Regions from separate parts of the Staphylococcus sp. SUC_1.2 genome, predicted to be linked through region 1. Evidence: riboswitches for the same ligand, from Rfam matches in the RefSeq annotation. Region 1 holds a riboswitch; each other region holds the start of a gene.

Region 1 (7,822 bases):
TTTTTTTCTGTGATGTTTATTATCTAGTTCATTATTATCTTCGCTGTTATGTTGAACGCTTCTATTTTCATTATCTCTATAATTTTCATCATCATGACGATTATTTTTACGTTTTTTATTACGTGATGCTTTTGCTCCAACAGCTCCTGTAGCAGCAGCTCCTCCAGCAATTGTTGCGTCTTTTCCGATTTTTGAATGATGAGCTTCATGTCTATCGTTATCTTGATCAAAATCACGATGACGACGATGATCACTATTCATTCTATCATCACTATTATCATCATTTTCATAACTATCGTCCTCAAGACGATGATTAGAATGACGATTATGTTCATCATAACGCTCATCTACATCGGAACGTTGATTATTCTCATCATTCTCGTGATTATGATGAGAATTATTATCGTTATGTACTTTGTCAAATGTCTCCTCATCATAACGGTCATCTAATGAACCTTCTTCATAATCATTAACCTGATCATTAAATTTTTTGTTACGACTAGAAGATTGGTTTCTTCTTCTTTGTCGTCTTTGTGCATTTCTTGGTGGAAACTGTTGATCGGTTTCATTGTTAAAATTGTCTATTTCATCGTTAGTTTCATTATTTACACGATCGAATTGATCGTTTGAATCTATCGATTGTCGATTTTTTTCAAAATCATCCTTAAAATTATCTCTAGACATAGTCAACATCCTCTCTTTTTCTTATTTTAATTGTCACATTATTTATACCCAAGTAATGCATAAATATGTATCATTTTTAAATTTCTTATAAATCACTATGTAATTTAATTATATCCTGTATAAAATATTTTAGTAAAGTAAAGTCACTAAACTCTAAATAAATTTTTAATTTTTTCATTGAAAGTAAATTGTCTTTTAACTTTTTTTCTGTTGTAACACTCAATTTTACTTAAATCTGAATCATTGTCACAACATTCATTAGGTTGATTAGGAGATTCTCCAAAAAATTCCAATAAAAATTTTCTTCTACATTGATCTATACGAGTATAACCTATAATTCTTTGATAACCAGCTTGTTTACGTATATATGAGGTTTTAAAAATGTGTTTCAATTCTTTAAATGTATAATTTTGGTGTAATACTGTTAAAATTTCTTCTTTATTAGGTGGAAGGAATGCGCCTAGCTCAAAAGTTTCGACATCTTCTGTTACGATAGCATCATTAAATAGTAACGTCTCTAGAATATAAGCATCGTCTGGTTGATATAGACTAATCGCTTGACTTTGTTTTCCATCTCTCCCAGCTCTTCCAATTTCTTGTAAATAATTTGAAGGACTAGATGATAAATGAAAATGAATCACAGTCCGAATGTCTTTTTTATTAACCCCCATTCCAAAAGCACTAGTAGCTACAATAACTGGAATAAAATTATTAATAAATTGATTTTGAACAGTTTGACGTTCTTGATAAGTTAAATCCCCATGATAAATACCAGTTAAATATCCATGTTGATAAATGAGTTTTGCGAGTTGTAAGCATATTTTCTTAGATGATACATAAATAATTGTGGGACCTGAAGATTCAATAAATTTCAATAACCATTCTATTTTTTCGTCGTCATCCTTGAAATTAAAATGTGATAACGAAATATTTTTACGATTCATAGTAGTTTGTATAGTGTTTAATTTAACTTTTAAAATATGTTCTAAATCACTTGTTAAATGTGGCGGTGCAGTAGCAGTTAATGCTAAAATAGTCGCTAATTTAAAATGATGAGTGATTTGACCGATAAGTGCGTAATGCGGTCTGAAATCATATCCCCATTCTGATAAGCAATGCGCTTCATCTAATACTACTAAACCAAATGGGATGTTTTTAATTAAATTGAAATGATGAGATTGAAGAATAAATTCAGGACTTAGAAATATAAAACGACTTTGATTTAATAAATTGATATTTTCCTTCTTTTCTTGTTCATCCATACCTGAATGAATACATACAACCTTTCGTTCACCTTGAGATTTAAGTTGTATCACTTGATCGTCCATTAAAGAAATTAGCGGTGAAATAATAAGAGTAGGTTTTTGTTGCATATAAGTTGGAAATTGGTAACACAGACTTTTCCCACTACCTGTTGGCAAAACACCAAGTGTATGATTGCCTTGTAACACACTTTCTATAACTTCTTTCTGACCTGGGTGAAAACTTTCATGTCCAAACCATTGTTTAAGATTGTTCTCTAACATTGATTTCACCTCTTTCTATCCCAACAATCATGAGTTTAATTTCAAAGTATGATAAATGGTCAAACTCTTGTTTATATATTTTTAATCTTTCTCCTTTATGCTCTGTATAGTATTGAGTAAATTGAAAAACATCTTTTTTCTCTACGTAATTTTCGTAATTTTTCTCATAGCCTTTAATAAATAATTCTAAAATATGATCTTCTATTGTATTGAGTTTAACATTCTGTGCAATTGCAATTTCATTTAAACTCAAACCTTGATGAAGATATTGTTGAGTAATAGATGTTTTATTTAATAATGATGAAAGAATAATACATTCAGACAATATAGGATAACGTTGTTTATTTTCAATTTCACTTCCTAAGGTGACTAAATTATTCAATTCTAATGTATATAATTTTGAAATAGAAATATTCTCAATCAAACTTACCTGTTGTCTTGTATACATAGGCTCATCATAACCATGCAAATAATAATGAAGGTAGCACTTATTATTATTATTTAAACTGATTGCTTGAAATAAATCAGTCACTTCATTTTCAAAATCTTTTATTAAATCATTTTTAATAATAGTTCCATAAATCTTTTTAACTTTATTTTGAATAATAACTTGTTGGTTCATTGGTACGAATTTAAGTTGATGATGGAGATATTGAGATATCGTCTGAATTAATAATTGAATACATTTAAAAGTATTATTAAGACTGTCATAAGTGAACCGAGGATGCACCTTGATATTTAATTCTTTTATATCATTTTTATTCAAAAGTCGTTCAAATGTCTGATATTTTAATTTAGGTAAACTATGATATAATGATAAAAGTTGTTGAGAGCTCGCATCAAAAAACGTTTGATGTGACTTTTTTCCACTTAAAATATTATATATACTTTTATTAGTTTTATAATTGAATGAGTGATGTTTAACATAACTAATCATTTCTTGCATGAGTGAACTCCTCTTTTATAGAACTTTTATATCTAGAATATAATAAAATTATTTATTATGACTAGTGTAGCATTTTTATCAAAGGAGGCGAATAAAATGGCAAAGTACACAATCGTTGATATGGATACATGTATTGCTTGTGGTGCTTGTGGCGCTGCTGCACCAGATATTTACGATTATGATGACGAAGGTATTGCTTTCGTAATCCTTGACGATAATCAAGGTACTGCAGAAGTACCAGAAGAATTATATGAAGATATGGAAGATGCTCTTGAAGGCTGTCCAACTGATTCAATTAAAATTGAAGAAGAGCCTTTTGATGGAGATGCCTTAAAATTTGAATAAATCTGTAAATAAAATTGTATTACCATAATTATAATATAAAACCTCCAATGATTCCTACTTAGAAGTCATCGGAGGTTTTAATTTTATTTCAATACTTTTTTTAAACGGCGATATAGCAAGATAAAAATGATCGATATGACACATCCTTTAATAATATTAAAAGGAATAATACCAGATAAAATGATTACTTTTAAATTAGTAAACACATCACCAAGATTAAATATCATACCATATAAAGGTAGTAAGACAAAATAATTTAAAATACTTAAAACGATAGTCATTGCAATAGTACCGGCAACTAATCCTATAATTAGTGAACGACGAGATGAATATTGTTTACGATGACTAACAAAATAAGCTGTTAGTAAAAAACTAGCTCCAGCTAAAAAATTTGCCACAGGCCCAACAGGATCGCCAATATTAAATAAGAAATTTAATATATTTTTAATTAATGCTACAAGAAGACCAGATAAAGGACCAAAAATAAAAGTAGCTAATAAAGTCGGTACATCACTAAAATCTAATGTTAAGTATGGAGGCAAAAATGGTAACGGAAATTTCAAAAATGTTAATATGAATGCAATTGCACTCAACATACTTATGGTAATTAAACGTTTATTTTGTTGCATATTCAGTTTTCTCCTTCCATTCATCTTACTAAGAATTGGAGGATACGTTTACACAACAAAAAACCTCCACCTTCTCCCATCCAGACTATACTGTCGGCTTCAGATTTACACTGAATCAGCCACTTTTATTGAAGCGGGTCGCAGGCTCAAATTACTGCCGGTTGGGAATTACACCCTACCCCGAAGATGAATTATTGAATTTATCATTTAAAATTTATATTACACGAATAAATCTTTCATTGCAATGTGTCTGTTTATTTATAAAAATGAGAGATATGTTTCATCAGTTTCATCGACTGATTTTAAATTAATATGACATGAAATATTATATTTAAAAAACTATAGATATAAAAATGCTCTTCAAAGTTTTATCTTTAACTTTGAAGAACATAATCTCAAAAAATTTGGATATTTAATCCTATTTTGTTGAAAGTTAATTATTTAGAATCTATAGAAGGTTTAGGTAATTTAATAATAAAGGTTGTGCCTTTATTCACTGTACTTTCTACAGAAATAATTCCGCCATGCTCTTGAATAATCATCTTACTAATAAATAATCCTAAACCAGTTCCTTGTTTACCCCTAGTTCTAGAAGCTTCTACTTTATAAAAACGATCAAATACATGATCAAGATGTTCAAGAGCAATACCGCTACCTGTGTCGTTTATATTTAAAATTTGATACTGACTATCTTTATTAGCAGTAATCGTAATTGAATCTCCAGGGTGTGTATAGCGTGTTGCATTATCAATTAAGTTTGTGAGTACTTGATCAATTCGATCAGCATCGTAATTCCATAAATCATCTTCATTAATATTTGGTAACAAGTCTATGTTTAGTTCTAAATCTTGTGCTTGTTGACGGTATTTAAGTTGTATTTTGCGTAATAATGGCATTATGGGCTGTATTTCTTTATTAATGGTTAATCCTTCCGCATCCATTCTTGCAACATTTAAAAGCTCGTTGACAAGGCGATTAAGTCGTTTTGTTTCATCTAATACAATTGATAGTGATTCTTTGATTTCGTTAGGTTCTGTTACAATGCCATCAACTATCGATTCAGTATAACCTTGTAATAACGAAATCGGTGTACGGAGTTCATGGGATACGTTTGCGATAAAATCTTTTTTCATTTGATCAAGATTATGTTCATTTGTCATATCTCTTATGATGATTACAATTCCACTACGACCATCTTGTTGAATACGATCAATATAACTCATTATAAATACATAATACTTAGAGTTTATTGCATATTCATTAAACTCTGTGCCTTTTGAATGAAAAGTGGCATTAATTTGATTTTTAATTTCTGAATAAATAGATTCATCAATTGTCGGTAGTATTTGGTCTGCCATTTTGTTAGATAAAATAATTTCACTTTTATCATTTAAACCCACTACACCTTCAATCATAGAATTAAATAAACGATCACGAATATTTTTTTGAGTAGATAAAGCTTCAATGTGTTCTTGAATTTTATGACTCATATTATTAAAAGTATAAGAAAGTTCACCAATTTCATCTTTTGTATTTACTGTTGTTTTTTGAGAGTAATCTCCATTTGATACATTGATTGCCTGTGTACTTAATTTTCTAAGTGGTTTAGTGATACGATTAGATAAAAAGAACGCAAAAATCGTTGAAACAATAAAAAATACAATAGCAGTAATTAAAATAATAATGGTAATTGCATTATTAGTATCTTCAATTGTTTTTAAATCTTGATATATAAATACGCCACTAAACTTAGCATGTTTACGATCTTGAGATTGCATCGGGTATCCTAAAAGAATATAAGAATGAGAGGCCCCTTTTTCACTTATTGTGACATTTTGTGTGGCAGATTTCCCTGTATTAAATACTTTATTAAAGTTGTCGTTGTTTTGAATTTCTTTTAACATTCTTTTTTTAATCAGATTATAAGATTTTTCTGCTGACATATTTTTATTAGACATAATAATAACGCCACCTGTACCATCAATTAATGCCTGACTATGTTGTATGGCAAGTGACTTGTTATCAGCTTTTTCAACAAGATGACTAATCCTTGAAGCATCTTCTCTTATAGCATTTTCTGTTTGTTGGGTGTAATAATATTGAATAAATGTAATTAATGCTGCACTTAATAAAATTAAAACTGTCGTTACTATAAATATTATAGTTAACCACAGTTTTATAACAACACTATTTAGACGATTCATCATTTGTATTGACCTCAAATTTGTAACCGACACCCCAAACGGTTTGAATCATATGTGCTGCTTCTTCAGAAACTCGATTTAATTTTTCTCTTAATCGTTTAACATGTGTGTCTACAGTTCTTAAATCACCATAAAATTCATAATGCCAAACTTCTTTTAATAGTTGTTCACGATCAAATACTTTATTAGGTGTTTTTGCTAAGTATATTAATAACTCATATTCTTTTGGAGTTAAATTCACTTGTTGTTGATCCGCTAATACACGATGCGCATCATTATCGATAATAAGATGATTAAACTCAATGACATCTCTTGCATGTGGTTCGCTTTGTTCTGGTTTAGATGTTTGAGTTCTACGTAGTAATGCTTTCACTCTTAATACGACTTCTCGGGGAGAGAAAGGCTTCACTATATAATCATCTGCACCTGATTCGAACCCTTCCACACGATTAGTTTCTTCGCCCTTAGCTGTAAGCATAATAATAGGCGTATCTTTATGCTCACGTAATTTTGACGACATTTCAATACCATCCATTTCAGGCAACATTAAATCTAAAAGAATGCACGCATAGTCATTTTCCATAGCAAGTTCATATGCTTCTTTACCATCACTTGCTTCATGGATAGTAAACGATTCTCTTTCTAAGTAAAGTTTTAATAATCTTCTGATTCTATCTTCATCGTCTACAATTAATATTTCATTCGTCATTACAATATACCTCCTACACATGCGCTATACCGTTTTAATTATAGCATATTCACTATATTAAAGCTTTCTATTCAATTGACTTTGTGAAAAAAATATCAAAATATCTTTTTTAATGTAGAACCTATGATTTATTATTACAGTGAATAAATAAAAAAAGAATACACATTGTAATTGAGAAAATACTTTGTATTGTTAAGTTATTTCGAATTAATTACCATTTTCAGCCATATGTCTTAATATTTTCACCTCATGAGGTGTTAATACTCTACCTTCACCTGCATTTAATCCTTTTAAATTAAGATTTCCAAATTCGATTCGTATTAATTTATCGACGGTGTGATTAAAATGTTCGAACATACGTCTAACTTGTCTATTTCTACCTTCGCTAATAGTTATTTCAACCAGTGTCGTATTTTTTTCTTTATTTTGATTTTTTATTTTAACTTGAGCAGGTTGTGTAAAACCATCCTCTAATTCAATTCCTTGTTCTAATGCTTTAACTTCTTCTCTCATTAAATACCCTTTTAATTTTGCAACATATTTTTTTTGAATATGATATCTGGGATGAGTCATTAGATTAGTAAATTCACCATCATTTGTAAGTAATAATAACCCTGAAGTATCATAGTCTAATCGTCCAACTGGATAAATTCTTGCTTCTAAATCTTTAAAATAATCTGTTACAACCGTTCTACCTCTATCATCTGAAACACTAGTAATAACTTGCGTTGGTTTATAGAAAAGAATATAAATTTTATCTTCTTGCTCAATTTTAATTC
Region 2 (7,822 bases), on a different contig from region 1:
TTGTGGGCCATTAACAAAGGTTTGGTATTCTGAAAAATATCCTTTTATAAATAATTCAAGAACGTGATCTTCGATTGTGTTAATTTTAACATTTTGGGTCACTGCAACCTCATCCATAGAAAGCCCTTTGAGTAATTGATGATACGTAATTGTCGTTTTATTTAACAAAGTCGGTAATATGATGGTTTGAGTTAATATAGGAAATTGTTTATCATTTTCTAATGCGAACATCATCTGCACTAAATTATTGAGTTCAAGTACAAATAACTTAGTTACAGGTATACCTTCTATTAATGAAACCTGCTGTCGCGTATACATAGGTTCTTCATAACCTTGTAGGTAATAATGGATTAAACAGTTGTTACTACATTTTTCATCAATAAAATGAAAGATTTGCTCGATTTCTTTTTCAAAATCATCAACTAAATTTTGTTCCAGTATTTTTGAATAGATTTGTTTCACTCTACTTTGAACAGTTATTTGTTGTGTAATTGGTATAAAGTTCAAGTGGTTGTTTTTAAAATGGGTTATAGTTTGTATTAGTAATTGAATACAACTAAAAGTTTGAATCATACTATCGTATGTATATCTTGGATGTATTGAAATGTCAGTATTTTGATTATCATAGGTATCTAAAAATCGCTCAAAAGACGGATATTTTAATTTAGGTAAACTATGATATAATGATAAAAGTTGTTGGGAACATGCATCAAAAAATGTTTGATGTGATTTTTTTCCATTCAAAATGTTATAAATACTTTTATTGGTTTTATAATCGAATGAATGATTTGATGCATATGTAATAATTGAATGCATTAATGAATCCTCACTTTATATAACTAATAGAATAGTAAATAAATTAATCGAAGTGTTATTAAACATTTGTTATACTAGTGTAGCATTTTTATCAAAGGAGGCGAAGAATTTGGCAAAGTATACAATCGTTGATATGGATACATGTATTGCTTGTGGAGCATGTGGTGCTGCCGCACCTGACATTTACGATTATGACGACGAAGGTATTGCTTTCGTAATCCTTGATGATAATCAAGGTACTGCAGAAGTACCAGAAGAATTATATGAAGATATGGAAGATGCACTTGAAGGTTGTCCAACTGATTCAATTAAGATTGAAGAAGAACCATTTGATGGTGATGCTCTTAAATTTGAATAGTCACTTATTATGAGTGAATCAATAATGAAACCTCCTAATGTTGAATAATAAGTTCAACATTAGGAGGTTTTTTATGATAATACGCGTTTTAATCTTCTGTATAAAAGCGCAAATATAATTGAAATCACGATACCTTTTATAATATTGAAAGGTATAACACCTGATAAAATGATAATTTTTAGATTATTAAAGACATCACCTAAATTAAAAATCATTCCATATAATGGAAGTAAAACAAAGTAATTCAGTATACTAAGTACGATAGTCATCACTATAGTACCTATTGCTAGCCCCACAACCAATGAACGTGGTGTATCTCCCTGACGCTTAGTTACATAATAAGCGGATAACAAGAAACTAACACCTGCTAAAAAATTGGCAACTGGACCAACCGGATCTCCCATATTGAATAAAAAATTAAGTATATTTTTGATAAGTGCTACTAAAATACCAGCAACGGGACCTAAAAGAAATGTTGCTAATAAAGTTGGAACATCACTAAAGTCTAATGTTAAGTATGGTGGTAAAAAAGGTAGCGGAAATTTAATGAATGTTAAAATAAACGCTATGGCACTTAACATGCTAATAGTGATAAGACGTTTGTTTTGTTGCATATTTAATTTTCTCCTTCCATTCATCTTACATAGAATAGGAGATAATTTTGCACAACAAAAAAACCTCCATCTTCTTCCATCCAGACTATACTGTCGGCTTCAGATTTCCACTGAATCAGCCACTTCAAAGAAGCGGGTCGCAGGCTTAATTTACTGCCGGTTGGGAATTGCACCCTACCCCGAAGATGAATTATATAATTGATTAATTTAATTTTTATATTACCTTATATGAAAGCATTGCGCAATAATGGTGCTTAGACTTATTTAAAAAAGAGCAATACACCATTCTTAAGTTGATGATGTTTGCTCTTAGTTAAAATAAACATATTAATAGGCATATTAATTTTTAGGCTTTGGTAACTTAATTATGAATGTTGTACCTTTGTTTACTTTACTTTCAACTTTAATAGTACCACCATGTTCTTCGATTATCATTTTACAGATAAATAGTCCTAAACCAGTTCCCTGTTTACCTCTAGTTCTTGAAGCCTCTACTTTATAAAATCTGTCGAATACGAGTTCAAGATGCTCTGGAGATATGCCACTACCAGTATCTTTAATGTACAACGTTTGATAGGAATCATCCGTAGTTGTTGTAATTGATATTGAATCACCTGGTTGAGTATAACGTGTGGCATTGTCAATTAAATTTGTTAGAACTTGGTCTATGCGATCGGCATCGTATTCCCACAATTCATCATCGATGTTTGGTTCTAATGACATATTCAATTCTAAATCCTCAGCCTGTTGTCTATATTTCATTTGCATTTTAGATAGTAAAGGTTTAATAGGTTGTTTTTCTTTATTAACAGTTAAACCCTCTGCATCCATGCGAGCCACATTTAATAATTCATTTACTAATCGATTTAAACGTTTCGTTTCATCTAATACAATTGATAAAGAATCTCGAATTTCTTCTGGTTCAGTGACAATACCATCTACAATTGATTCAGTGTAACCTTGTAATAACGAAATAGGTGTACGTAATTCATGTGAAACATTGGCAATGAAATCTTTCTTCATCTGATCTAAATTATGTTCATTAGTCATATCTCTTATAATGACTACAATTCCACTACGGCCATCTTGTTGAATTCTCTCTACATAACTCATGATAATGACGTAATATTTATTGTTAATCTCATATTCTTGGAATTCGGTGTCTTTTGAAACAAATGTAGCTTCAATTTGCTTTTCAATTTCTTTATATACAGTTTTGTCTATTGATTTAATAATATCGTCAGCCATTTTATTTGAAAGAATAACTTCCCTCTTATCATTTAGACCCAATACACCTTCAATCATAGAATTAATCAAACTATCTCTTATATTTTTTTGAGTTGAAAGTGCCTCTATATTCTCTTGTATTTCAGAACTCATATTATTAAACGTATGTGATAATTCGCCTATCTCATCTTTAGTTGAGACACTTGTCTGTTTTGAATAATCACCTTTAGAAATATTAATAGCTTGAGTTCTAAGTTGTCGTAAAGGTTTAGTAATTCTATTTGATAAAAAGAATGCAAATACTGTTGAAACAGCGATAAATATAATGGCGGTGATTAAAATGATAATGGTAATTGCATTATTAGTATCTTCAATAGACTTTAAATCTTGATAAATGAATACTGCACTATATTTTGAATTTGCATTTTCTTGAGCTTTCATAGGATAGCCTAACAAAATATAAGAATGGGAATTACCATTATTACTTATTGTTATATTTTGAGTGGTAGACTTTCCTTGAGAAAAGACGCGTTGGAATTGCGAATTCTTGTGTATCTCTTCAAGCATTTTGTCTTTAGTATTGCTATTTGAACTTTTAATACTTGAAGACTTATTAGCCATTATAATAACGCCACCTGATCCATCTATTAATTGTTGGCTGTGTTCTATGGCTAAAGTTTTATTATCAGCTTGTTCAACTAAGTGGCTGATTCTAGACGCATCTTCTCTTATAGCATTTTCAGTTTGTTGTGTGTAGTAGTATTGTATAAAAGTAATTAATGCCGCACTTAATAAAATTAAAACTGTCGTTACTATAAAAAGTATAGTTAACCACAGTTTTATTACCACACTATTTAGTCGGTTCGTCATTAGACTTTACCTCGAATTTGTAACCAACACCCCAAACAGTTTGAATCATATGTGCAGCATCTTCTGATACACGATTTAGTTTCTCACGCAGGCGTTTAACATGAGTGTCTACTGTTCTTAAATCACCATAAAATTCATAATGCCATACTTCTTTTAAAAGTTGTTCACGATCAAACACTTTATTAGGTGTCTTAGCTAAATAAATAAGTAATTCGTACTCTTTAGGAGTTAAATTAACTTGTTGGTTATCTGCTAATACACGATGCGCATCATTATCAATAATTAAATGATTAAATTCAATAACATCTCTTGCATGAGGTTCACTTTGTTCAGGTTTAGAAGATTGCGTTCTACGTAATAATGCTTTTACTCTTAAAACAACCTCTCTTGGTGAGAATGGTTTGACGATATAATCATCTGCACCAGACTCAAATCCTTCTACCCTATTCGTTTCTTCGCCTTTAGCTGTAAGCATAATAATAGGTGTGTCTTTATGTTCACGTAACTTGGATGCTACTTCAATACCATCCATTTCTGGTAACATCAAGTCTAAAAGTATGCACGCATAGTCATTTTCTATAGCAAGATTATAAGCTTCTTTGCCATTACTTGCTTCATGAATCGTAAACGATTCTCTCTTTAGGTATAGTTTTAATAATCTTCTGATTCTATCCTCATCGTCTACAATTAATATTTCATTTGTCATTTTGTTTATACCTCCTACACATGCTCAATACACTCATTATTATAGCATACAGCATGATTGAAAGCTTTACTTTAAAGTTAACTTTGTGAAAAAAATAGCAAGAGAAATTAATATCATTTAATTTCTCTTGCTATTGTAAAATATACTTCATTTATTTTCCATTTTCTGCCATATGTCTTAGTACTTTAACTTCATGAGGTGTCAGTACTCTGCCCTCACCTGCATTTAATCCTTTAAGGTTCAAGTTGCCGAACTCAATTCTTGTTAATTTATCAACTTGATGTCCAAAATGCTCGAACATACGACGAACTTGTCGATTTCGTCCTTCACTAATAGTGATTTCTACAAGTGTAATATTTTTATCTTTATCTTGCTTTTTTACTTTGACTTGAGCTGGTTGCGTAAAACCATCTTCAAGTTCAATCCCATTTTCTAAAGCTTTAACTTCTTCTCTCATGAGGTAACCTTTTAATTTAGCCACATATTTTTTTTGAATATGATATCTTGGGTGAGTCATTAAGTTTGTAAATTCACCATCATTAGTAAGTAACAATAATCCTGATGTATCATAGTCTAATCTACCAACAGGATAAATTCTTGTCTCTAAATCTTTAAAGTAGTCAGTAACTACAGTTCGTCCTCTATCGTCAGACACACTTGTAATAACTTGAGTTGGTTTATAGAACAAAATATACATTTTGTCTTCTTGTTCAATTTTAATTCCTTCAACCTCAACTGTATCAGAACTTTTTACTTTAGTACCTAATTCAGTAACGGTTTGCCCATTAACTTTAACTTTGCCTTCGGTAATTAAAGTTTCAGCTTTTCTTCGTGATGTGTATCCACTATTAGCAATTCGTTTTTGAAGCCTTTCTAATTCTTTACTCATTTTGTATCTCCTTTTTGATTCACTAAATTACTAAAGAAATCATCCATTTCTTCTTCATCTTCTTCAGTTGTTGGTAAATCCTCAATTTTTTCTATTCCAAATACATTTAAAAACAAATCCGTTGTTTGTAAAGCATGACTACGAGAATTTTCTACATCTTTAGCTTCAATTAATCCACGTGCAATTAATGTTCTAACTGCACCATCAGAATTAATTCCTCTAATTAATTCTATGTCACTACGACTCAATGGCTGATTATATGCAATAATTGATAATGTTTCCATTGCGGCTTGAGATAATTTCATATTAGATTTTTGTTCAATTAATTGTTCAATATAAGGTGAAGCTTCTTTTTTTGAAGTTAAAATATATGTTGAACCAAATTTTTGAATTATTAAACCACTAGAGGTGTATGATGAAATTAATTCAGATAGTTTAGCTTGATTAATCTCGAGAATTTCTAATAACTGTTTTTCGTCAAGCCCTTCATCCCCAGCTGTGTATAGTAATGATTCTATGATTCCGTGTTTATCCAATATTAAAATTCACTCCTCTAATGATACGTATATCATCAAAACTTCTAACCTGTTCAATGTTGATTACTCCTGATTTAGACATTTCCAATATAGCTAAAAAGTGAGTAACCACCTGTTCTATTGGCTCGCTAAAAGTAAATAAACTGAAGAAGTTAAAAGATGTATGATGCCTTAATTGTGTCGTTACCTTTTCAGTAGCTTGTTGAATAGTGAAGCTTTCTTTAATTATTTCAACTGTCTTAGGCTTATTAAGAGCTAATCTGCTTTTAACACGTTGATAAGCAACAATTAAATCCGTTAAATCTAAGGTTTGGCATTCATCCCATGTGACGTTTTTCTCAAGATGGGATAAGTCAGTTGGGTGTTTAGTAAAATAGTGCTCTCGCTCTTCTTTTTTCTCAGTTAACAATTGTGTGTATTCTTTATAATTTTGATATTCAATTAATCGACCTACCAAATCTTCACGTGGATCTTCTTCAAGATTATCGTCTACATCATGTTGAGGGAGTAATAATTTACTTTTTATCATTAATAGCTCTGAAGCCATAACTAAATATTCACTAGCTACATTAATTTCTAGTTGCTTCATAGCGTGGACATATTGCATATATTGTTCTGTTAATGATTTCATTGGTATATCATAAATATCAATTTCATATTTTTGAATTAAGTGGAGTAGCAAATCTAACGGGCCATTAAAGGCATCTAATTTTACTTCATACATATTAATCGTCCTCATTTTGAATCTCTATCGTGCATAATTTACTAAAATATTATAGCATGAATAATACAAACATTAAATTAAGGATGAGATGGATTGGACAGAGCCTTAATCGATTTTTATTATTATTTTCACAAACAGCAACATTATTTCTTATGTCATGATATTTTGGAAGAAGCATGGAAATCAAATATAAATTTTTCTAAAAAGGATGGCATAGTGAGTTTAATTTTATTTTCAACTGCTATGTATCATTATAGAAGAGGTAATACAAAAGGTGCACTTGTAACTTTGAAAAAGTCATTGAGCACGTTTGAAAAAGCAAGGGATAAAGCGTTGTTGCAACTTAATGAGCAAGATTATAAAATATTAATTTTAAGTCAAATTAAATCCATTGAAGATTCAAAATCATTTAAACCTGTATACATACCGGTAAATAATGTTTTTGAAAAACAGATTATTAATACTTATCCAGATTACAAATTTACAACACTTTCAACTCAAGATGAATATATAGTTAATCATCATAAAAATCGAGATAGAAGTGATGTAATCAGTGCAAGACATCAAGCGATGATTAAAAAACAAAATATTAGGAGTGGAAAAGATTTAAAATAAAATGTAGTGTAGCTCTACTTACATTAATTATAAAATATCTTTTGGAAACTTTTATGAAAGTACTCTTAATCCACTCCCAATTTAAGAGTATTTATTTGTGTACTAGGCTCTTGGATGAAATTGGTTATACATCTGTCTGATTTGAGTTTTAGAAACATGTGTATATAACTGAGTGGTAGAAATATCAGAATGACCTAACATCTCCTGAACTGCTCGTAAATCTGCGCCATTTTCTAGTAAATGTGTAGCAAACGAGTGTCTTAATGTGTGTGGGGTCAAAGTTTTATTAATATTCGCTCTTAAACCATATTGTTTAATTAGCTTCCATATACCTTGACGTGTCAAAGGTCGACCATGCAAGTTCAAAAACAGTACATTCGTTACCGTTTTTTTAAGTAATTGAGATCTAACATTATTGATATAAGTATCTAAATATTCAATGACAGTGTCACCTAATGGAATGATTC
Region 3 (7,822 bases), on a different contig from region 1:
TAAATCCAATGATAAAAACAATTAATGTTTTTAATAAAAATTTCATTGTTTAGTCACCTCAATATCTAAATTTTAACATAGTTACACATGATTATTTATGTTTTGAAATGGATCATCGTGTTAATAGTGAAACATTTTGAAGTCGAGAATCGTATTGGTATAATATGATAATATTCAACATAATACAAATATATAAAAGGATGATGTTAAATATGCGAGTAGCAATTATAGGCATGGGTACAGCAGGTGTAAGTGTACTTAGACAACTCGTTAAACATAAAGACTTTAAGCAATTAAAAGTCGATGTCTACGATAATGAATTTAATATGGGACAGGGTGTTCCTTTTCAAAATGATAGTAGTCAATTATTAATTAACTTACCCACTAAAAAGATGAGTTTAAATTTAGATGATGATGAAGAGTTTTGGAAATGGTATCAAACACAATCTGATTTTACGTTTAAAAATCCAAAGTATTTACCAAGATTTGTTTTTGGCCATTATATGAAATCATACTTATCAAATTATGAGACATTATATGATAACCTTACAGTCATTAAACAACCAGTACAAGAAGTCTTCATTAATTCAAATATAGATGAAACCACATTGAAATATTATGTCTGTACGTCTAAAGATATGAAGCATTGTCAAGTATATGATTACATATTTTTAACTATAGGTACTTTATCATATCACGATCCTTATTATTTAAAAGGTATAAAAGGTTATATTCAAACTCCTTACCCTACATATAATACTTTAGATGATGTACAAGAATCTGATGATATTGCTATTATTGGAACAGGATTAGCTAGTTTAGATGTAGTGCGTTATGTAGCGTTTCATCATCCTAAACTACCTATCACAATGACGAGTCGTTCTGCTCAATTGCCTAGCGTAAGAGGAAACATGAAAAAAATTGAGTTTCAATGTTTAACAAAATCTAAATTTAATGATATTAAAAATAAGTACTTTGGAAATGTGCCATTAGAGAAAGCATTCGATTTATTTAAAGAAGAGTGTGATTTAAATGGTATTGATTTACAGAAATTGGTTCACCGCCGAACAGGAGATACGATTAAAGATTTAAATTATGATTTAGAACATCCAGATGAGATAGGTATATTCCAAACATTAATAGAGAATGTCAAAGAAAATTTAAATTGGATTTGGAATAGTTTTAGTCGTCAAGATCAAATTGAATTCGATAAACGTTTCACTAAAATTATTCAACTTAACTCAAACCCTATGCCTCCAAGAACTGCAAAACTCATCAAGCAATTAATAAAAGATGGTTCATTAGTGATTAGAAAGGATTTAGAAAATGTGGTACATAAAAATGGATTATTTAATTTAAAATTTAAAAATGATGAACAATGGTATCCACATCATATTATTATTAATGCAACAGGTTCTAAAACACATTTAAAAGATTTAGATGAAGATGATCAATTTATCTTAAATCTTCAAAATCGACAAATTGTTCAAGCCCATCCTATGGGTGGAATACAAATTATCCCAGAAACAAATCAGGTGATTAGTCCAAGATATGGTACTTTAAATAATATGATTGCTATTGGACAAATCACTAATGGAGTAAATAAATTGCGGAATGGAGTAAAAATGATTGTTAATCAAGCGGTAAGTGCAGTGGATTATTTATATGAAATTCGAAAAGAATTTGATCATACAGTATAATGCTTTACACAATAATGAATAAATATCTCTTTAAGAGTTAAATTTAAAAATCAAATTGAAATTCTTTATTTGTAATTTTCCAAAAATAAATGTAAGATGATATATGTAGTACTAAACTACGATGACTCAAATTTAATCACAATTTCATACGTATTCTTTCGGGGCAGGGTGTAATTCCCAACCGGCAGTAATTAAGCCTGCGACCCACTTAATCTTAATTTATTAAGTGGCTGATCTAGTGAGACTCTAGAGCCGACAGTAAAAGTCTGGATGGGAGAAAGAATCAATCACATCATTACTGAATGATGTATAAGCATGCACAATATAAAAATTGTAGTACGCTTATTTAAGTATATACATGCCCTATGCCTGTGAAACAGGTATGGGGTTTTTTTAGAGGTGATAAATTGAGTGAATTTATGAAATATGCAATTCAATTAGCACAAATGGTGAAGGGACAAACTGGAGTTAATCCTCCTGTTGGCTCAGTTGTTGTGAAGGATGGGCGTATTGTGGGATTAGGTGCACATTTAAAGCAAGGAGAGAAACATGCGGAAGTTCAGGCTTTAGATATGGCACAAGATAAAGCAAAAGGCGGCACCATTTATATTTCTCTTGAACCCTGTACACATTATGGGTCAACACCACCTTGTGTGAATAAAATTATTGAACATGGGCTTAGTAAAGTGATTTATGCTGTAAAAGATACGACGTTATCTTCTGAGGGAGATATCATTCTTGAAAAGGCAGGTATTGAAGTTGAATATCAATATTCAGAAGAAGCTTTTGCTTTGTATGAAGATTTCTTCAAAGCAAAACAACATAAAATCCCTGAAATTACAGTAAAAGTCTCGACTTCGTTAGATGGTAAACAAGCGACTGATAGTGGACAAAGTCAGTGGATTACGAATAAAGCTGTAAAACAAGATGTATATCGTTTAAGACATACTCATGATGCAGTATTAACTGGTAATGGAACGCTTGAAGCGGATAATCCACAATATACAACACGTATTCAAGATGGTAAACATCCAATAAGAATCATACTATCTAAGCGAGGTCAAATTGATTATTCAAAACAGATATTTCACGATCAATTAAGTGAAATTTGGATTTATACTGAAAATCATGAACTAAAAAGTCCAAGTCATCATATAAAAATAATATATTTAGAAACATGTAATTTAAAATCTATTTTAACTGATATATATCAAAGAGGTGTTGGCAGATTATTAGTAGAAGCTGGACCTCATATAACTTCAGAATTTCTCCAATCTAATTATTTAGACCATCTTATTATTTATTATGCCCCGAAAATAATAGGCGGTATTGGAAAAAATCAATTTTATCAAACTGATAATGTCATTGATTTAGCTAATGCGGCACAATTTGAAGTGATTTCTACCGAGTCTATTCAACAAAATATTAAAATGACATTGCGAAAGAAGTGAAGATAAATGTTTACAGGTATCGTTGAAGAAATAGGTACTGTAAAGCGTATTCGCACTCAACAATCCGTAAGGACATTAGATATTTCATGTCAAAAAATTATAGAAGATATGCATATTGGTGATTCTATAAGCGTAAATGGTGCGTGTTTAACAGTCATTGATTTTAAACAAAATCAATTTTCTGTCCAAGTGATTAAAGGTACTGAAAATAAAACCTATTTAGCTAATATTAAAGAAAATGATGAAGTCAATCTTGAACGTGCAATGTCAGGTAGTGGACGTTTCGGAGGACATTTTGTATTAGGTCATGTAGATGCAAAAGGAACAATTATAAATATCAGAGAAACGCCTAATTCACGCATTGTATCTATTAAGGCATCGGACTCGGTCATCAACCAAATGGTTAAGCAAGGTTCTATTACTGTTGATGGCGTAAGTTTAACAATTTTTGACTTGCATCAACATAGTTTTGATATCCATCTTATTCCTGAAACAAGACGTTCAACGATTCTTTCTAATAAAAAAATGGGCGATGAAGTTCATCTTGAAACAGATGTATTATTTAAATATGTTGAAAGTATAGTTGGTAAAAATAAATCTGATTTATCAGTTGATAAATTAAAAGCATATGGTTTTTAGGAGGGGCTTAAATGAAATTCGATAGCATTGAAGAAGCGTTAGAAGCATTAAGAAATGGCGATAGTATTATTGTAGTAGATGATGAAGATCGTGAAAATGAAGGTGACTTAATTGCAGTCACTCAATGGATGAAAGATGATACCATTAATTATATGGCCAAAGAAGCGCGTGGATTAATTTGTGCTCCTATAAGTTCACAGATTGCTGAACGTCTAAATCTTAAAACTATGGTTGATGGTAATACAGATGAATACGGTACAAATTTCACTGTAAGTATCGATCATATCTCTACTACTACAGGAATTAGTGCATTTGATCGTACAGCAACAGCGAAAGCGTTAATTAATCCTGATTCTAAACCAGAAAGTTTCCATAAACCAGGACATTTATTTCCTTTAGTGTCTAAAGAAAAAGGTGTATTAGTTAGACCAGGACATACGGAGGCTGCTGTAGATTTAGCTAAATTAACTGGTGCTGCACCTGCTGGAGTTATATGTGAGATAATGAATGACGATGGTACGATGGCAAAAGGTAATGAATTACAACAATTTAAAGAGCGTCATCAATTAAAAATGATTACAATTGAAAGTTTAATTAATTATCGTCGCAAACAAGAAAGCGAAGGTATTGAACTTAAAGCAACTGTAAAAATGCCAACGGATATTGGTGATTTTAAAATGTATGGTTTTCAATCTCAATATACACATGAAGATATTGTTGTACTTGGCAAAGGAGAACCACGTACAACTGAAAATGTAAGACTACATTCTGCTTGTTTAACAGGTGATATTTTCCACAGTCAACGATGTGATTGTGGCGCTCAATTAGAAGCATCAATGAAATATATAAATGATCATGGTGGATTAATTATTTATTTACCACAAGAGGGTAGAGGCATTGGTTTAATGAATAAACTAAAAGCTTATGAATTAATTGAGCAAGGACATGATACGGTTACTGCAAACTTAGCATTAGGTTTTGATGAAGACTTAAGAGATTATCATATAGCTGCTCAAATTCTTAAATATTTTAATGTTCAACAAGTTAATTTATTAAGTAATAATCCTAAGAAATTTGAAGGCTTGGAAGATTATGGTATAAAAGTTGCAGATCGTACAGAAATTATTGTGCCAGAAACGGAACATAATCATCATTATATGGAAACAAAAAAATTGAAAATGGGACATCTTATTTAGGAGGAATTTAGAATGAATTTTGAAGGTAAATTAGTCGGTACAAATTTAAAAGTTGCAATAGTAGTGAGTAGATTTAATGATTTTATTACCAATCGTTTATTAGATGGAGCGAAAGATACATTAGTAAGACATGGTGTAGATGAAGATAACATTGATGTTGCGTATGTACCAGGTGCATTTGAAATTCCACTTGTTGCTAAAAAATTAGCGCAAAAAAATGATTATGATGCAGTGATTACTTTAGGTTGTGTCATTAGAGGTGCAACATCTCATTATGACTATGTTTGTAATGAAGTTGCTAAAGGCGTATCAAAAGCAAATGATGTTACGAATACACCAGTTATTTTCGGTGTTTTAACAACTGAAAGTATTGAACAAGCAGTTGAAAGAGCGGGTACGAAAGCAGGTAATAAAGGTGCAGAAGCGGCAGTAAGTGCAATTGAAATGGCAAACTTACTTAAACAGTTTTAATTAATGTAGAGCGTCTCGATAATTTTAAGGATTATCGAGACGCTCTGTATTTCAACGTTTTAGTAATTTCACAATACTAGATACTAATGTAAGTGTTCCTAAAGCTAGTCCACTAACTAAGCCAATTTTTTTTAGTGCTTCTGTTGAAATAAATTCTTGATAGGCAAGGGAAAGATTTTGAGGTCTCTCAGCCAGGCGACGCATGAAATAAGCAAACCAGTCATTGCCATATGGAACATAAACGGTAAAGTGATATCCTTGTCTAGCAATCTCTTCTGCTAATTCATTACGAAAACCATACAACATTTGAAATTCAAAAGTGCTTTTTTCAATATGATGATCTTTGACAAATTGTTTAACATGGTTAATGATTTTATCATCATGTGTTGCAATTGACGTAAAGTTTTTGGCATTAAGTAAACGTTTTTCAATAATATTTATATAATTTTTATCTATATCTTTTTTACTTTGATAAGCAATCGTATCCTTTTCTTTATAAGCGCCTTTGACCAGTCTTAATCGTAATTCTGGGTACTTATCAATTAATTTCTCTGCATCATAAAGGTATCCTTGAATAACTGTACCGACATTTCTAAATTCTCCTTTTAACCTGTCTAAAATCTGTAATGTTTGTGATAAGCTGTTATATTTTTCCATATCAATATTAATATGCATATTATCATAGGTATTAGCCTTTAATAAAATGTCTCTTAAATTTTGATAGGCTAACTCAGTATCAAATTCACCGCCTAATGAACTCACTTTCACCGACATATGTGCACTCACTTGATATTTATTAATAGCTTCCATTATCTCAAGAATTTCATTTTTAGCTTGAGTCGCTGCTGCTTTAGTATTAACAAATTCTCCAAGATTATCTACAGTAACATCAATATGTTTAGCGTTTAAACGTTCAATCGTATCAATGAGTTGTTCTATAGTATTACCCGCAACAACTCTATTAGCCCCCATGGTAGGTCCGATTTTTTTAGCCATTTCATTTAAATATGTAATATTTGATAATGTTATGAAAAAATCTCTGAATAAAGACATATCTATTCCTCCATCCCACTCGTATCTATCTCTATAACAAGTTTAGCATGAATACATCGTTTAAGAAAGCGTTTACATTTAGGAGGTAAAATACGTTTAAATTCATTAGTCATAAATTAAGAGAATCTATATACTGTTTAACAACAATTAAAGGTATAATTTGATATAATACATTTGATAAACATTCAATTAGAGAGGATTCAAAAATATGTGGAAGTGGGAAACAGAACATGACGCTAAAGGCGTAATCATCATAGTACATAATATGTTAGAACATACTGGTAGATATGCGTATGTGATTACGATGTTGAGACGTAATGGTTATCACGTAATTATGGGTGATTTACCTGGACAAGGTCAAACTTCACGAGCTAACAGAGGTCAACTACAACGTTTTGAAATTTACCATGAACAGTTAGTTGAATGGATAAAAATTGCAAACGAATATAAATTACCAACATTTGTTATGGGTGTTGGATTAGGTGGTTTAATTATTCTCAATTTACTTGAAAAGACTGAACTACCTATTGAGGGCATATTACTACTCTCTCCAATGCTTGAATTTAAGAAAAATTATAAAACACGAAAAAATATGTTTATATCTAATATTGGAAAGAGCTCAAAAGGTACACAATTTAAATTAGGAATAGATTATGAAGATTTAACTCGTAATTCAGAAGTGATTAATGAGACAAATCATGACGGATTGATGTTAAAGAAAGTATCTTACAAATGGTTTAACATTATTAATGAAACGATGAAAGACACATCACAACATATTAAAGATATCAAACCGTTACCCACTTTATTAATGTATGGTACCGAAGATAAAATTTTAGAAACATCTTCAATAGATATTTTAAAACAACAATTTCTTGCAGATGAATTTTATTTTAAAGCGTGGAAAGGGTTTTATCATGAGATTCACAATGAACCTGAACGAGATCAAGTCATGAGATATATATTAACTTTCTTGAATAATAGCGTAAATACAATGGGATTTATTGTACAAGAAGAAGATATTGAGGAAGTATAAGATAATCTTTAAAAATCTATAAAGAATAGCTCGTAGAAGACAGATATCTACGAGCCTATTCTATATCAAAATTATGGTTATAATATTATAAATGAGCTAAAATTACAATATAAGTAGAATTATAACTATCAATTACTTTTTATAAATTGTATGAATTTAGTATTAGAATTATAATATAAATATTGATTTAAAAAATATAGTTGATATATTATTAAAAAATACCAAATCGTATAAACTTAATAATAAATTGAATTATAGTTATTATACATAATATGA

What was found. Region 1 has a riboswitch for FMN ahead of NR218_RS00045 (ECF transporter S component). Riboswitches for the same ligand answer to the same signal wherever they lie in the genome.
Region 2: it holds a riboswitch for FMN, as region 1 does, so the genes downstream of both, NR218_RS07620 (ECF transporter S component) here and NR218_RS00045 (ECF transporter S component) in region 1, are expected to answer to the same signal.
Region 3: it holds a riboswitch for FMN, as region 1 does, so the genes downstream of both, ribD (bifunctional diaminohydroxyphosphoribosylaminopyrimidine deaminase/5-amino-6-(5-phosphoribosylamino)uracil reductase RibD) here and NR218_RS00045 (ECF transporter S component) in region 1, are expected to answer to the same signal.

The regions. Positions count from the first base shown of each region.
Region 1 is NZ_JANJPM010000001.1:5,181-13,002, forward strand. Features, by position in the region: gene ebpS (elastin-binding protein EbpS) at 1-684, opposite strand, end outside; gene NR218_RS00030 (RecQ family ATP-dependent DNA helicase) at 831-2,210, opposite strand; gene NR218_RS00035 (helix-turn-helix domain-containing protein) at 2,191-3,156, opposite strand; gene NR218_RS00040 (ferredoxin) at 3,253-3,501, shown strand; gene NR218_RS00045 (ECF transporter S component) at 3,585-4,130, opposite strand; FMN riboswitch at 4,195-4,322, opposite strand; gene NR218_RS00050 (ATP-binding protein) at 4,568-6,334, opposite strand; gene NR218_RS00055 (response regulator) at 6,318-7,043, opposite strand; gene NR218_RS00060 (pseudouridine synthase) at 7,251-7,822, opposite strand, start outside.
Region 2 is NZ_JANJPM010000018.1:40,893-48,714, reverse strand. Features, by position in the region: gene NR218_RS07630 (helix-turn-helix domain-containing protein) at 1-816, opposite strand, end outside; gene NR218_RS07625 (ferredoxin) at 926-1,174, shown strand; gene NR218_RS07620 (ECF transporter S component) at 1,246-1,788, opposite strand; FMN riboswitch at 1,853-1,979, opposite strand; gene NR218_RS07615 (ATP-binding protein) at 2,128-3,885, opposite strand; gene NR218_RS07610 (response regulator) at 3,866-4,591, opposite strand; gene NR218_RS07605 (pseudouridine synthase) at 4,743-5,480, opposite strand; gene scpB (SMC-Scp complex subunit ScpB) at 5,477-6,016, opposite strand; gene NR218_RS07595 (segregation and condensation protein A) at 6,009-6,740, opposite strand; gene NR218_RS07590 (DUF309 domain-containing protein) at 6,834-7,355, shown strand; gene xerD (site-specific tyrosine recombinase XerD) at 7,458-7,822, opposite strand, start outside.
Region 3 is NZ_JANJPM010000023.1:9,580-17,401, reverse strand. Features, by position in the region: gene NR218_RS08760 (FAD/NAD(P)-binding protein) at 213-1,700, shown strand; FMN riboswitch at 1,851-1,986, shown strand; gene ribD (bifunctional diaminohydroxyphosphoribosylaminopyrimidine deaminase/5-amino-6-(5-phosphoribosylamino)uracil reductase RibD) at 2,108-3,151, shown strand; gene ribE (riboflavin synthase) at 3,158-3,790, shown strand; gene NR218_RS08745 (bifunctional 3,4-dihydroxy-2-butanone-4-phosphate synthase/GTP cyclohydrolase II) at 3,802-4,986, shown strand; gene ribE (6,7-dimethyl-8-ribityllumazine synthase) at 4,999-5,457, shown strand; gene NR218_RS08735 (proline dehydrogenase family protein) at 5,509-6,510, opposite strand; gene NR218_RS08730 (alpha/beta fold hydrolase) at 6,719-7,546, shown strand.